3 regions of the Streptomyces sp. NPDC005955 genome follow, and region 3 is predicted to be linked to each of the others. Evidence: riboswitches for the same ligand, from Rfam matches in the RefSeq annotation. Region 3 holds a riboswitch; each other region holds the start of a gene.

What was found. A riboswitch is a leader RNA that binds a small molecule or an ion and turns the genes downstream of it on or off. The one in region 3 is predicted to bind cyclic di-AMP.
Positions count from the first base shown of each region.
Region 1: linked by a shared signal. The riboswitch ahead of ACFYOU_RS02865 (transglycosylase family protein) and the one ahead of ACFYOU_RS27735 (C40 family peptidase) in region 3 are both predicted to bind cyclic di-AMP.
Region 2: linked by a shared signal. The riboswitch ahead of ACFYOU_RS22880 (M23 family metallopeptidase) and the one ahead of ACFYOU_RS27735 (C40 family peptidase) in region 3 are both predicted to bind cyclic di-AMP.

Region 1 is NZ_JBIAIF010000001.1:666,165-670,348, forward strand. It holds gene ACFYOU_RS02855 (septum formation initiator family protein) at 1-114, opposite strand, end outside; gene eno (phosphopyruvate hydratase) at 253-1,533, opposite strand; gene ACFYOU_RS02865 (transglycosylase family protein) at 1,930-2,682, opposite strand; cyclic di-AMP (ydaO/yuaA leader) riboswitch at 2,687-2,878, opposite strand; gene ACFYOU_RS02870 (transglycosylase family protein) at 3,053-4,138, opposite strand.
Region 2 is NZ_JBIAIF010000010.1:18,390-22,573, reverse strand. It holds gene ACFYOU_RS22885 (PP2C family protein-serine/threonine phosphatase) at 74-1,276, shown strand; cyclic di-AMP (ydaO/yuaA leader) riboswitch at 1,584-1,726, shown strand; gene ACFYOU_RS22880 (M23 family metallopeptidase) at 1,738-2,841, shown strand; gene ACFYOU_RS22875 (aldo/keto reductase) at 3,027-3,971, shown strand; gene ACFYOU_RS22870 (PrsW family glutamic-type intramembrane protease) at 3,977-4,184, opposite strand, start outside.
Region 3 is NZ_JBIAIF010000014.1:115,970-120,153, reverse strand. It holds gene ACFYOU_RS27745 (ATP-dependent Clp protease proteolytic subunit) at 1-629, shown strand, start outside; gene ACFYOU_RS27740 (hypothetical protein) at 636-938, shown strand; cyclic di-AMP (ydaO/yuaA leader) riboswitch at 1,239-1,436, shown strand; gene ACFYOU_RS27735 (C40 family peptidase) at 1,441-1,914, shown strand; gene ACFYOU_RS27730 (DUF6328 family protein) at 2,047-2,631, shown strand; gene ACFYOU_RS27725 (ATP-binding protein) at 2,664-3,122, opposite strand; gene ACFYOU_RS27720 (Scr1 family TA system antitoxin-like transcriptional regulator) at 3,412-4,184, shown strand, end outside.

The sequences.
Region 1 (4,184 bases), on a different contig from region 3:
GGAGCGGCGGGCCTGGCGGCGGGTCTGGGAGCGGTAGACGCGGGCGGCGGTCTGCTCGCCGAGCACCCGCAACCTGGTCGCGGTCGAGAACCGGTCCCGGTCCTTGACGGCCATCTCTCGGCCTCCCCGTCACTCCCGTGATGTGCGTACGTCCCCGCACACGGTACGGGACCGGGTGCGGGGACGTCCCGCAGCCACCGCGGCCGGCCTCCGGGTCGGGGGCCGGACGGGGTGGTCGTGCGTGTCGTGCGATCAGCCCTTGAACCGCGGGAAGGCGCTGCGGCCGGCGTAGACGGCGGCGTCGTCGAGGATCTCCTCGATGCGCAGGAGCTGGTTGTACTTGGCGACGCGCTCGGAGCGGGCCGGGGCGCCGGTCTTGATCTGGCCGCAGTTGGTGGCGACGGCGAGGTCGGCGATGGTGACGTCCTCGGTCTCGCCGGAACGGTGGCTCATCATGCACTTGAAGCCGCTGCGCTGGGCCAGCTCCACGGCGTCCAGGGTCTCGGTCAGCGAACCGATCTGGTTGACCTTGACGAGCAGGGCGTTCGCGGAGTTCTCCTCGATGCCGCGGGCCAGGCGCTCCGGGTTGGTGACGAACAGGTCGTCGCCGACCAGCTGCACCTTGTCGCCGAGGCGCGCGGTGATGCCGTTCCAGCCCGCCCAGTCGTCCTCGAACAGCGGGTCCTCGATGGAGACGAGGGGGTACGCGTCGACGAGCTCGGCGTAGTAGTCCGTCATCTCGGCGGCGGTGCGCTCCTTGCCCTCGAAGAGGTAGACGCCGTCCTTGTAGAACTCGGAGGCGGCGACGTCGAGCGCCAGGGCGACCTGCTGGCCGGGGACGTAACCGGCTTCCTTGATCGCTTCGAGGATCAGGTCCAGGGCCTCGCGGTTGGAGCCGAGGTTCGGGGCGAAGCCGCCCTCGTCGCCGAGGCCGGTGGCGAGGCCCTTCGACTTCAGGACCTTCTTGAGGGTGTGGTAGACCTCGGTGCCCCAGCGCAGGGCCTCGGAGAAGGACTCGGCGCCGATCGGCGCGATCATGAACTCCTGGATGTCCACGTTGGAGTCGGCGTGCGAGCCGCCGTTCAGGATGTTCATCATCGGCACCGGCAGGAGGTGCGCGTTGGGGCCGCCCAGGTAGCGGAACAGCGGCAGGTCGCTGGCCTCGGAGGCGGCGTGCGCCACGGCGAGCGAGACGCCGAGGATGGCGTTGGCGCCGAGCGAGGACTTGTCCGGGGTGGCGTCCAGGTCGAACATGGCCTGGTCGATCAGGCGCTGCTCGGTGGCGTCGTAACCGACGAGCTCCGGGCCGATCTGCTCGATGACCGCGAGGACGGCCTTCTCGACGCCCTTGCCGCCGTAGCGGTTGGCGTCACCGTCACGCAGCTCCAGGGCCTCGAAGGCGCCCGTGGAGGCGCCGGACGGTACGGCGGCACGGCCGGTGCTGCCGTCATCGAGGCCCACCTCGACCTCGACCGTGGGATTGCCTCGGGAGTCCAGGATTTCCCGGGCTACGACGACGTCGATGGACGGCACGAGCATCTCCTTCTGGGATGTGACGCAGTGATGCGGGGCCGGTGGCCCCGCCGCCCCTGAGCCTAACGGCCCCCGGGACTTCGGCCACCCGGCCGCCCGGCTCGTGGACAAACGGAAACCAAATTGTTCCGTCGGCAAACAAATGTGCTCGGGGTCCCACACCTGAGCTCCGACGCGTTCGGGGCGCAACGCGTCCCCGGCCGGCCGGGAACGCACCGCCGCCCCGGTGCACGGGGGCGGCACACCGGGGCGGACTGACCCGAGGGGACGGGTTCCCGGCCGGGCCGGGGCACGGCCCGGGACCGGGGGGTGCGGCTCACGACCGGGGCGGGCCGGAGCCGGGAGTGGTCCCGTGGGGCCCGTGGGGCCCTGCGGTGACCACCGGTTCAGCGGGGGTCAGGAGAGGTGGAGCTGCTGGCCCGGGTAGATGAAGTCGGCGTCGTCGACGATGTCGTCGTTCAGCTCGTACAGCTTCTGCCAGCCGCCCTTGACGCCCTCGGCCTCGGCGATGGCACTGAGCGAGTCGCCGCTGACGACCTTGTACTCGCCGTCGCCCTTCGCGACCTTCTTGCCGGTCGGGGTCTCGACCGTCTTGGTCGGCGCGGCCGGCTTGGCGGGCTGCGCCGGGGCGGCCGGGGCGCGGTCCTCGGCGCGGGAGGCGCGCTGCTCGGTCTGCTGCGGCTGCTGCTGCTTCGGCTGGGCCTGCTGCACCGGGGCGCTCTGCTGCGGCTGCTGGGTCTGCGGCTTGGGCTGCTCGGCGGCGCCGCCACCGTAGGGGGTGCTGGAGAGGCCGACGCCACAGCTCGGCCAGGCACCCTTGCCCTGGCCGGCGAGGACCTTCTCGGCTATCTCGATCTGCTGGGCCTTGGTGGCCAGGTTGGCAGTGGGCGCGTACTTGGTCCCACCGAAGGCGGCCCAGGTGGAGGCGGAGAACTGGACGCCGCCGTAGTAACCGTTGCCGGTGTTGATGGACCAGTTGCCGCCCGACTCGCACTGGGCGACGCGGTCCCACTCGGCGGCGGTGGCGGCGGACGCACTGGTCGCCGTCAGCAGCGGGGCGGCGACGGCCGCTCCGGTGACCCCCGCGAGGGTGACGATACGAGTGGCCTTGCTGGGCTTGCGGTGCTTGCCCTTGCCGGAAAGCAGCATGAAGACATCCCCTCACCGACGCCATACGAGGTGAGCTGTCGGGTTCGGGCCGAGTGAGTGCCCGGCCGCGCGTCCAGCGCGCGGCTCCACCCCTAGCCGTCCGGTCGTCTCCCGGGGAGTCTCATTCGACTCCCCGAACGACCCCGTCCGGCGCTTACCTTGGGTCCCCCGCTCCTGCCCACGGCGCTTCACGCGTCGACTTTTCCCGAACTTCCGTCGGCAGGATTCGGCGTGACGGAGGTCGGTGCCCGCATTGGCGAACGGCCCTGACCGTAGGCATGGGGCGGGCCGAAACTCAAAGCTCAGCCGGGTCGATGAGACCCATGTCTCACTTCCGCCCCACACCTCAAAACGGACATTAACGAGCGAACTACTGCTTCTTTTCGGGCGCTTCGGGCGCCAGGTCAAGGCTCTGGCCAGGGAGGATGAGGTCGGGGTCGGTTCCGACGGTGCCCTTGTTGCTGTCGTAGAGGGTCGACCAACCCCCCTCGACGCCCTGGGAGTCGGCGATCGCCGACAGGTTGTCACCGGACTGCACCGTGTACGACTTGTCCAGTTCGTCACGGGATGCACTGCTGCGCGAAGCGTGCTCCGCCGCACTGTCGCCCTCCCGGGAGGCGGCGGCCTCCTCGGCCGCCGGGGCGCCGCGGTGACGGCCCGAACCCTCCTTCGCCCCGGTCGTCGCCGAGGCGTCCGTGGCCGCGTCGGAGGCGCCGGGCGAGGGGGACGACGAGCCGGGCTCGGCCGACTCGCTGCCGGTGCCCTTGCCGGGCGTCCCGTCTCCCGGGTCGCCGCTCGACGAGGACTCCCCCGGGGACGCCTCGGACGACGGGGAGGAACTCGACGGGTCCGAGGGGTCGGCGGAGTCCGAGGGTCCCGAAGAACCCGTGGCGCCGGGGGAAGTGGCGCCGTCGGAGGGAGCGGCGGAACCGGAGGCGTCCTCCGAAGCGCTCGGCGAGGTCGAGGAACCGGGTTCCGTCGTCTCCGCCGGTCGGGGGGTCTGGGACGCGGGCCGGTCCGCGGTGGAACGGGACCCGTCCGACTTGCCGGCGGCCACCCCGCCCGGGGCGGTGTCGATGACCGCGCTGCCCTTGTTCCCCTTGTCCGACTTGGACGGAACGCCCGGGTCCACGGCCGCCGCCGGGCCGCCCTTGACGAGACCCACGGCTTCGCCGCACCCCGGCCAGGCGGCGGGTCCCTGCGCGGCCAGGATGCGCTCGCCCACGGTGATCTGCTGGGACCGGCTGGCCTGGTCGGGACTGACCGCGTAGGTGAGCCCGCCGTGCTTCTCCCACGCCTCCTGGGTGAGCTGGAGACCGCCGTAGAAGCCGTTGGCGTCGTTCGCGCTCCACGCGCCGCCGCTCTCGCACTCCGCGAGCCGGTCCCAGGTCGCTGCCTCCGCCGCGGTCGCACCGCTCGCACCGAGCAGCGGAAGGACGATCGCGGAGCTGGTCACCCCGGCCGCAACGACCAGAGGGGGGGCCTGTCGGGGGCGTCGATGA
Region 2 (4,184 bases), on a different contig from region 3:
GCTGCGCGTCCCCGGCGGGGCAAACCTGGGGGCGGCGGGCGGTGACGGGTACGGAGGCGGCGGGAGACGGTACGTGGGCCACGGAGGCGAGCCGACCGGCGGTGCCGGGTCCCCCGACCGGACACCCGACCCCGTACCCGACCGGGCGCCCGACGCCGCACCGGAAACGGCACCCGACCCCGTACCCGGTGCGGGCCGGCACCGTCGCACCGCTCGCCGGGGCCGCTGGTTCGTGCGGGTGCTGCCCGTCCTGTTGATCGTCATCGGACTGTTCTACGACGAGCTCACCCCGCTGCACCTCACCGCCTCCCCCCTCTTCGCCGCCGCACCGCTGGCCGCCGCGCCCTTCTACGGCCGCCGCGGGACCGTGGCCGTCGGGCTGATGGCCTGCGCCGCCTCGGTGGGCGAGCGGTCCGCGGACGGCGGGCTGGCGCGCGCCGACGCCATCACCGACCTGGCGACCATCGTGACGGTGTCCGTGCTCGCCGTCGTCATCAACGGCCTCGCCCGGCGCAGCAACGCCCGGCTCGCCTCCGCACGGGAGATCGCGGAGGCCGCCCAGCGCGCCGTGCTGCCGGAGCCCGCCGACCGGATCGGCGGCCTCGACGTCGCCGCCCGCTACGAGGCCGCGCAGGCCGACGCGTCCATCGGGGGCGACCTCTACGCCGTGCAGGACACCCCGCACGGGGTCCGGCTGGTGGTCGGTGACGTGCGGGGCAAGGGGATCACCGCGGTGTCCGCGGTCGCGGTGCTCATCGGGGCGTTCCGGGAGGCCGCCGAGCAGGAGACGACCCTGGAGGCGGTGGCCCGACGGCTGGAACGCGCGCTGGCCCGGGAGGGCACCCGGCGGCGCGGGGTCGACGACTTCGAGGGGTTCACCACCGCCGTCCTCGCCGAACTCCCGCACGGGCAGGACGTCGTACGGGTCCTCAACCGGGGGCACCCGCCGCCCCTGCTGCTCGCCCCGGACGGCGCGCTGACCGTGCTGGACCCGGGCCGCCCCGCGCTGCCCCTGGGCATGGCCGACCTCGGGGTGTGGCCCGACCGCTGCGACGAGGCGCCCTTCCCCTCCGGTACGACCCTGCTCGGCTACACCGACGGGCTCTCCGAAGCGCGGGACGCGCACGGTGCGTTCTACGACCCGGTGGCGCGGTTGCGCGGCCGGACCTTCCCCGGTCCGAACGCCCTGCTCGCCGTCGTCATCAACGACGTCGTCCGGCACACGGGGGGCGGCTCGGAGGACGACCTGGCGCTGCTCGCGGTCCGCCGGCCCTGAAACACCCGGCACGCCACTCCCGCCACTCCCACCACTTCTGTCACATCGTCACCCCGTCCGGACCACCCACTCACACCCCGTGACGGAGCCCTCCCCGTCGATAACAACTGAGCCACCGTCAGAGAAAGTTCTCTGCGTCGGGGAATATTGTCCAACTGTCAACTCGCCCTGTTCCGCCCGCCCGTGTCCCGATAAGTCCCGGCCATCGGCCGGAACGATCAACCGGAAGCGCTTGGAATCCGGCCCCCGGGTCTATTAACGTTCGATAACGCAGCGCGGTCGTCCCAGCCGTCACCAGAGTCGGCTCCGTGCGCACGCGCCGAATCCCGCAAGGGAACCGGGGAACCACCACCATGGGGTGAATCGGGCAGCCTTCTCCAAGGACGCCCGTAGGAGACCTTCCTGCTCCGAACCCGTCAGCTAACCCGGTAGGCGAGAAGGAAGGAAAGGAGTACGCCTCAGTGGCGTCCAATCGGCCTGCCCCCGAAGCTCCCTACGTGCCGAAATCGGCCGAGGACGGGGCCCCCTCCTCCCCCTACGGCCGGGTCTTCGGACCCGAGGTGACCGAGGGCGAGACCCGTGAGGTCTGGAACCCGACCGCCGACACCGTCCGACCCGTTCGCGGTCGGCACCGCGTCGCCAAACAGCGCGGCGGACTCGCCCGCAGCTCCACCGTCCTCGGCGTCGGCGTCATCGCCGCGGTCGGCGCGGGCGGCATCGCCACCGCGCAGGGCGGCAAGCCGGCCGTGAAGATATCGATGCCCGACATCGGCTCGATCATGCCCGGCGACTCCTCCGCGGACACCGCAACCCAGGCCGCCGCGCCCGCCGTCGCCCCGCTCACCGGCGCCGGCGTCACCAGCGCCGACACCGCCGAGGGTGCCACCGACGCCGGCGAGGCCCTGCGCGCCCGCATCATGCAGCAGGCCGAACAGCAGCAGGACCAGGCCGAGAGCGCCACCCGCGCCGCCGCCGAGAAGGCCGCCGTGGAGAAGGCCGCGAAGGACGCCGCCGCCGCCGAGGCGAAGGTCGAGGCCAAGAAGGAAGCCGAGGCGAAGGCCAAGAAGGAAGAGGAGCGGAAGAAGAAGGAGGCCGAGCGCGCGAAGGCGGCGGCCGAGGCGAAGGCCAAGGCCGAGCGGGAACGCATCGCCAAGCTCGCCAAGAGCTTCTCCCTCCCCCTCTCCTCGTACACGCTGACCTCGACCTACGGGCAGTCCGGCGCGATGTGGTCCTCCGGCTCCCACACGGGCCTCGACTTCGCCGCCCCGACCGGCACCCCCCTGAAGGCCATCGGCAGCGGCACCATCACCGAGGCCGGCTGGTCCGGTTCGTACGGGTACCGCACCGTCCTCACCCTCAACGACGGCACCGAACTCTGGTACGCCCACCAGTCGTCGATCGGTGTGAGCGTCGGTCAGAAGGTCACCACCGGCGAGGTCATCGGCCGCGTCGGCGGCACCGGCAACGTCACCGGTGCCCACCTCCACCTGGAGGTCCACCCCGGCGGCGGCAGCGCGGGCATCGACCCGGCCGCCTACCTGCGCGGCAAGGGCCTCAGCCTCTAGCGGACCGGTCGACGGGCGGGCCGCGGCGACGCGGTCCGGGCGGCGTCGGACGAAGGTCCGGCGCCCGGCCGCGAGGCGGGCCGTCCCCCACGTCCGGGCGCCGACGGTCCTGGCGTTCACCCTCCGACGTCAGGCCCGCCGGTCCCCGGGAAGGGGCCGCGGGGGCCACGGTGTTGACTGGGGCCATGACCACTCTGCGCCCGCTGGGCCCGTCCGGTATCGATGTCTTCCCGCTCGCCCTCGGCGGCAACGTCTTCGGCTGGACCGCGGACACCTCCCAGACCTTCGCCGTCCTCGACGCCTACGCGGGCGCCGGCGGCAACTTCGTCGACACCGCCGACTCCTACTCCGTCTGGGCGGACGGCAACCAGGGCGGCGAGTCCGAGTCCCTGATCGGCCGGTGGATGGCCGCGCGCGGCAACCGCGCCGAGGTCGTCGTCGCCACCAAGGTCGGCGCCCACCCCGCTTTCAAGGGCCTGTCGCCCACCACCATCAAGGCCGCCGCCGAGGCGTCCCTCACCCGGCTGGGCACCGACTACATCGACGTCTACTACACGCACTTCGACGACGTCTCCGTCCCCGTCGAGGACATCGTCGCCGCCCTGGACGAGTTGGTCACCGCGGGCAAGGTGCGGGCCGTCGCCGCGTCCAACCTGACCCCCGAACGACTCCAGGAGTCCCTCGACTTCTCCGACCGCGAGGGCCTGGCCCGGTACGCCGTCCTCCAGCCCGAGTACAACCTGGTCTCCCGGGACACCTACGAGGGCGGCCTCCAGCAGGTGGCTTCCCGCAACGGGCTCGCGTCCGTGCCCTACTTCGCCCTCGCCTCGGGTTTCCTCACCGGCAAGTACCGCCCCGGAGCGAGCGTCGACAGCGCGCGGTCCGGTTCGGCGGCCGCCCATCTGACGACCGTGCGCGGCCAGCGGGTGCTCGCCGCCCTCGACACGGTCGCCCGCGACCGCGGTGCCGAGCTCGCCACCATCGCCCTCGCCTGGCTGGCCTCCCGCCCGACCATCGCCGCCCCGCTGGCGAGCGCCCGCACCCCCGAACAGCTCACCGCCCTCCTCGCGATGGCGGACCTGGAGCTGACGGACGCGGAACTCTCCCTGTTGACGGAGGCGTCCGCCTGACCCCGCTACGGCCCGTAGGGACCGGGACCGCCGGGACCGCCGGGACCGCCGTACGGACGGTACGGGGTGGGGTGTCCGTGACCGTACGGGGCGCCCTGGCCCGGCGGGACACCGTACGCCGTGGGGTAGCCGTAGCCGTGGCCGTACCCCGCCGGAACGCCGTACGCGGGAGGAGCCGCGGACCCGTACGGCGCGGGCGCCCCGTACGGCGCG
Region 3 (4,184 bases):
GATCGGCGGCCCGCCACGTCCTGCCCCAGTTCACCGAGCGGACCTCCTGGGGCCCGCGCACGCTCGACCCGTACGGAAAGCTGCTGGACGAGCGGATCGTGATGCTGGGCACCCCCATCGACGACGCCGCGGCGAACGACGTGACGGCCCAACTGATGCACCTGGAACACGCGGCGCCCGACCGGGACGTCTCGCTGTACCTCAACTCGCCCGGCGGCTCGTTCACGGCCATGACCGCGATCTACGACACGATGCGCTTCATCACCTGCGACGTGGAGACGATCTGCCTGGGACAGGCCGCCTCCGCGGCGGCCGTCCTCCTGGCGGCGGGCACGCCGGGCAAGCGACTCGCCCTGCCCGGGGCGCGGGTGATGCTCCATCAGCCCTCGCTGGCCGAACCCGTCCGGGGCCGGGCCGACGACCTGGCGGCCCGGGCCGACGAGCTCCAGCGCACCCGCGACCTGCTGGAGGAACTGCTGACCCGGCACACCGGGCAGCCGCGCGAGCGGGTGGCCGCGGACATCGAGCGCGACCTGTTCCTCGATGCGCCCCGGGCCCTGGAGTACGGACTGGTCGACCGGATCGTGCCGAACCGCAAGGGCACCCCTGCGGTGCCGGCCACCCGGTAGGCGACGGTGGTTCCCGACCTGCCCCCGCTGCCGGCGCTGACCCGTGCCGAAGGGGAACTCATCGACCGGTACCTGGAAGCCGTGGACCTGCTCGGCCGGATCAACCCCGCGCGCGCCGACGACACCTATCGAGGCTTGCGCGCCGCGCAGGCGCTCGTCGGCAAGGCCGTGGAGCTGCGGGACGCGCTGGCGCTGATGCACCAGCGCGGCGAGAGCCAGGTGCACGCCGACACGCTGGCCCGTGCGCTGCGCACCCTGGACGGCGTACGACGGGCGGCGCGCGTCGGGGTGCCACCGGACGGCAACTGACCCGGCGTCCGGAAGTCACCTGAAACGACCCGGACGAGGTACCCCCGATCAGCGTATTAAAGGGTAGACATCCATGGGGTTCCGACTTGCTTCATATGTCTACCCGATCCTTAGCAAACGACGTTTCACCGCTGGTACAGACGTCGTCCGATGTCCGCGGCTCCGCCCGCTCGGAGGACTGTCCACCTGAACGGGTCAGGGGTGAGGAGACTCACAAACCAGCGGTAACGTTCGGTTTTTCGGGTGTTCATGCGTGAAGATCCCTTCCGACGACAAGCCCCCGCCACAGCGGCGGGGCGGTCCGGGCGGACGCCGAGTCCTGCCGCCGCCCGGACGCCAGGTCGACAGGAGTGGATCGGCAGGAGTGGAGGACCCGAGCAAGACGGGCCGCCGGAGAGATCCGGGCGGGCCCTTGGGGTGAAGCCGCGTGAGCGGCCGGGCATCTTCGCCTGCCCGAACCCGACAGGTCATCCTTCACAGGCGGCTGACGAAGGGTTGCGCAATGACTGCGCTCAATCGTGTCCCGTCGCTGCTGACCAGGGCCGGAACGGCCTCGGCTCTGACGCTCGTCGCCGTGGGCGGCGGCATAGTGGCTCCCGGCGCCGCCTCAGAGGCGTCCGCCGCGACGTCCGCGACCAAGGCACTCAAGGTGGCCGCCTCGAAGAAGGGCGCTCCCTACCGGTACGGCGCGACCGGGCCGAGCAGATTCGACTGCTCCGGACTCACGCTGTACTCGTACAAGAAGGCGGGCAAGAGCCTGCCCCGTACGGCTGCGGGCCAGTACAACAAGACCAAGCGCGTGAAGGCGAGCAACCGCAGCAAGGGAGACCTGGTCTTCTTCTACTCGGGCAGCAACGTCTACCACGTCGGCATCTACGCCGGCGGCGGCAAGATGTGGCACTCCCCGAAAACCGGCGACGTGGTACGGCTCACGAAGATCTGGACCAAGAGCGTCAAGTACGGACGGGTGCGGTGAGCGATGCGACGAACTGAGCGGGGCGCACGGGGACCCGTGTGCTGACCGTCTGACGGGGTGGGGAACGGGGCGTGTGCGTTCCCCACCCTTTCGGTCCCCGCTGAAGCGCCCCGGACCGGTTACCCATGACACATGACTGATGACCGGTCCGAGCGTCCCCCCGCGGAGAGCTCGGTGCAGCGGGCCAACCGGAACTTCGGGGAACTCCTCCAGGAACTCCGCGTCACCCAGACCGGTGTGCAGATCCTCTTCGCCTTCCTGCTGACCCTCGCGTTCACGCCCCGCTTCCCGTCCCTCGACCTCGTGCAGCGCAGCACGTACGTGGTCTCCCTGTGCCTGGCGGTCCTCGCCGCGGCCCTGTTCACGGCCCCCGCGGCGATCCACCGCTACCTGTTCCGACGGGGCGCCAAGCCCGACATCGTGTGGGTGTCCTCCCGGCTCACCGAACTCGGACTGGGGGCGTTGTCCCTGGCGCTCACCGGATCGGTGCTGCTCGCGGTGGACGTGGCCGTGGGCCGCGCCGGGGGCGTCCTCGCCGCCGCGGGCACCCTGGCGGTGTGCGCGGGGCTGTGGGTCGTCCTGCCCTGGCAGGTGCTGCGGCGTCTGAACCGCCGCTCGGCCGCACGGGCCCCGGGGGAGGGCGACGGACGGAATCCGGACGGGACCCCGGGGGCTCGGGGAGGGAGTCCGGGACCGGGCAGTGACGGCCCGCCCTGACCGGTTCTCGTCGTTGCGCACGCCCCCGCACCTCAGCGCTGGGCGGGACGGTCAGCCCGGGGCGAGCGCCACCACCGCTGCACGGGCAGCGCGATCCACACCGTCTTGCCGCCCTCGGGGGTGGGACTGACGGACAGCCGACCCCCGTGTTCGACGGTGAGCGAGCGGATGATGGCCATGCCCCGGCCGTTGTCCTGCTGGACGGCCGCCGGGAGGCGCTGGGGGTGGCGTGGATGGCTGTCGGTGACCCCGACGCGCAGTTGCTCGTCCCTGAGCAGTTCCACGTCGACGGTGAACGTGGGCGACTGACCGAGGGTGTGCTGGATCGCGTTGGTCGCCAACTCCGACACGATCAGTCGGACCGTGTCGGTCACCCCCGTATCGGCGGGGAGGCCCCAGTCCGCGAGGACGTCACTCACGTAGGCACGCGCGACGGGGACCGAAGCGGGCTCGCTCGGCAGGGTTACGGATGCTTCCTGATGGTCTGCCATGGCGACGTCGTCCCTTTCCCACCGGGACCGGACTCCGGCGTGAGGCGGATGGTTCGCGGACGGTCCCGGACTGGTGCTGCGGCCAGCCTGCCATCTGCGCGCCGGTCACGGGGGCCGATCCACGAGGATGTGCATATATCTGTCGCTCGAAGCGGTGAACTCTTCCGCGCCGGGCGGCAAGTCCGGCAGTACGCCCCTTCGCCACCTCCGCACGCCGCTCGCGCCCCCCATCGTCGCGGCATCCTCTACCGTCTGGCGGTGGGCCACCCCCGGCCGGAAGGAGTCGGCCATGCAGCACCGCCCCGCCGTGCGCCGCCGCAAACTCGGCTCCGAGCTGCGCCGGTTGCGCCTCGATGCGGACCTCACCAGCGGGGAGGCCGCGCGGCGAGCGGGCTGGAACCAGTCGAAGGTGAGCCGGATCGAGACCGCGCGCAGCGGCGTGAAGGCCGATGACGTGCGGCTCCTCCTCGACCTCTACCGGGTCGACGACGCGTCGCTGCGGGACCTGCTGCTCGCGCTCGCCGAACCGGACGGCGCGTCCGGCCACCGCTGGTGGCACGACTACCGGCAGTTGCTGCCGCCCGCCTACCGGGACTTCATCTGTCTGGAGGAGCAGGCGAACCGGGTGCGCACCCTGGAGACCGTGGTGGTGCCGGGGCTGCTCCAGACCCCCGGCTACGCACGGGCGGTGACCCGGGCCTCGGTGGTGGGCCTTCCGGAGGGGGAGCTCGAACGGCTGGTGGACGTGCGGCTCGCCCGGCAGGAGGTACTGCGCCGCGCGGCGCCGCCCCGGCTCGAAGCGGTCCTGGACGAGGCGGTGCTGCGGCGCCCGGTCGGCGGGTCCGCCGTGATGGCGGGGCAACTCGACCACCTGCTCGCGACGGCGCGCCGCGGGCTGGTGCGGCTGAGCGTGGTGCCGTTCTCGGCCGGCGAACACATCGGGCTCACCGGCCCCTTCGTCCTGTTCTCCTTTCCGAAAACCGACGATCTGGATGTGGTCGTTCTCGATGACCTCACGAGTAGCCTCTACCTCGAGGGAAAACCTGAGGTGAAGGCGTATCT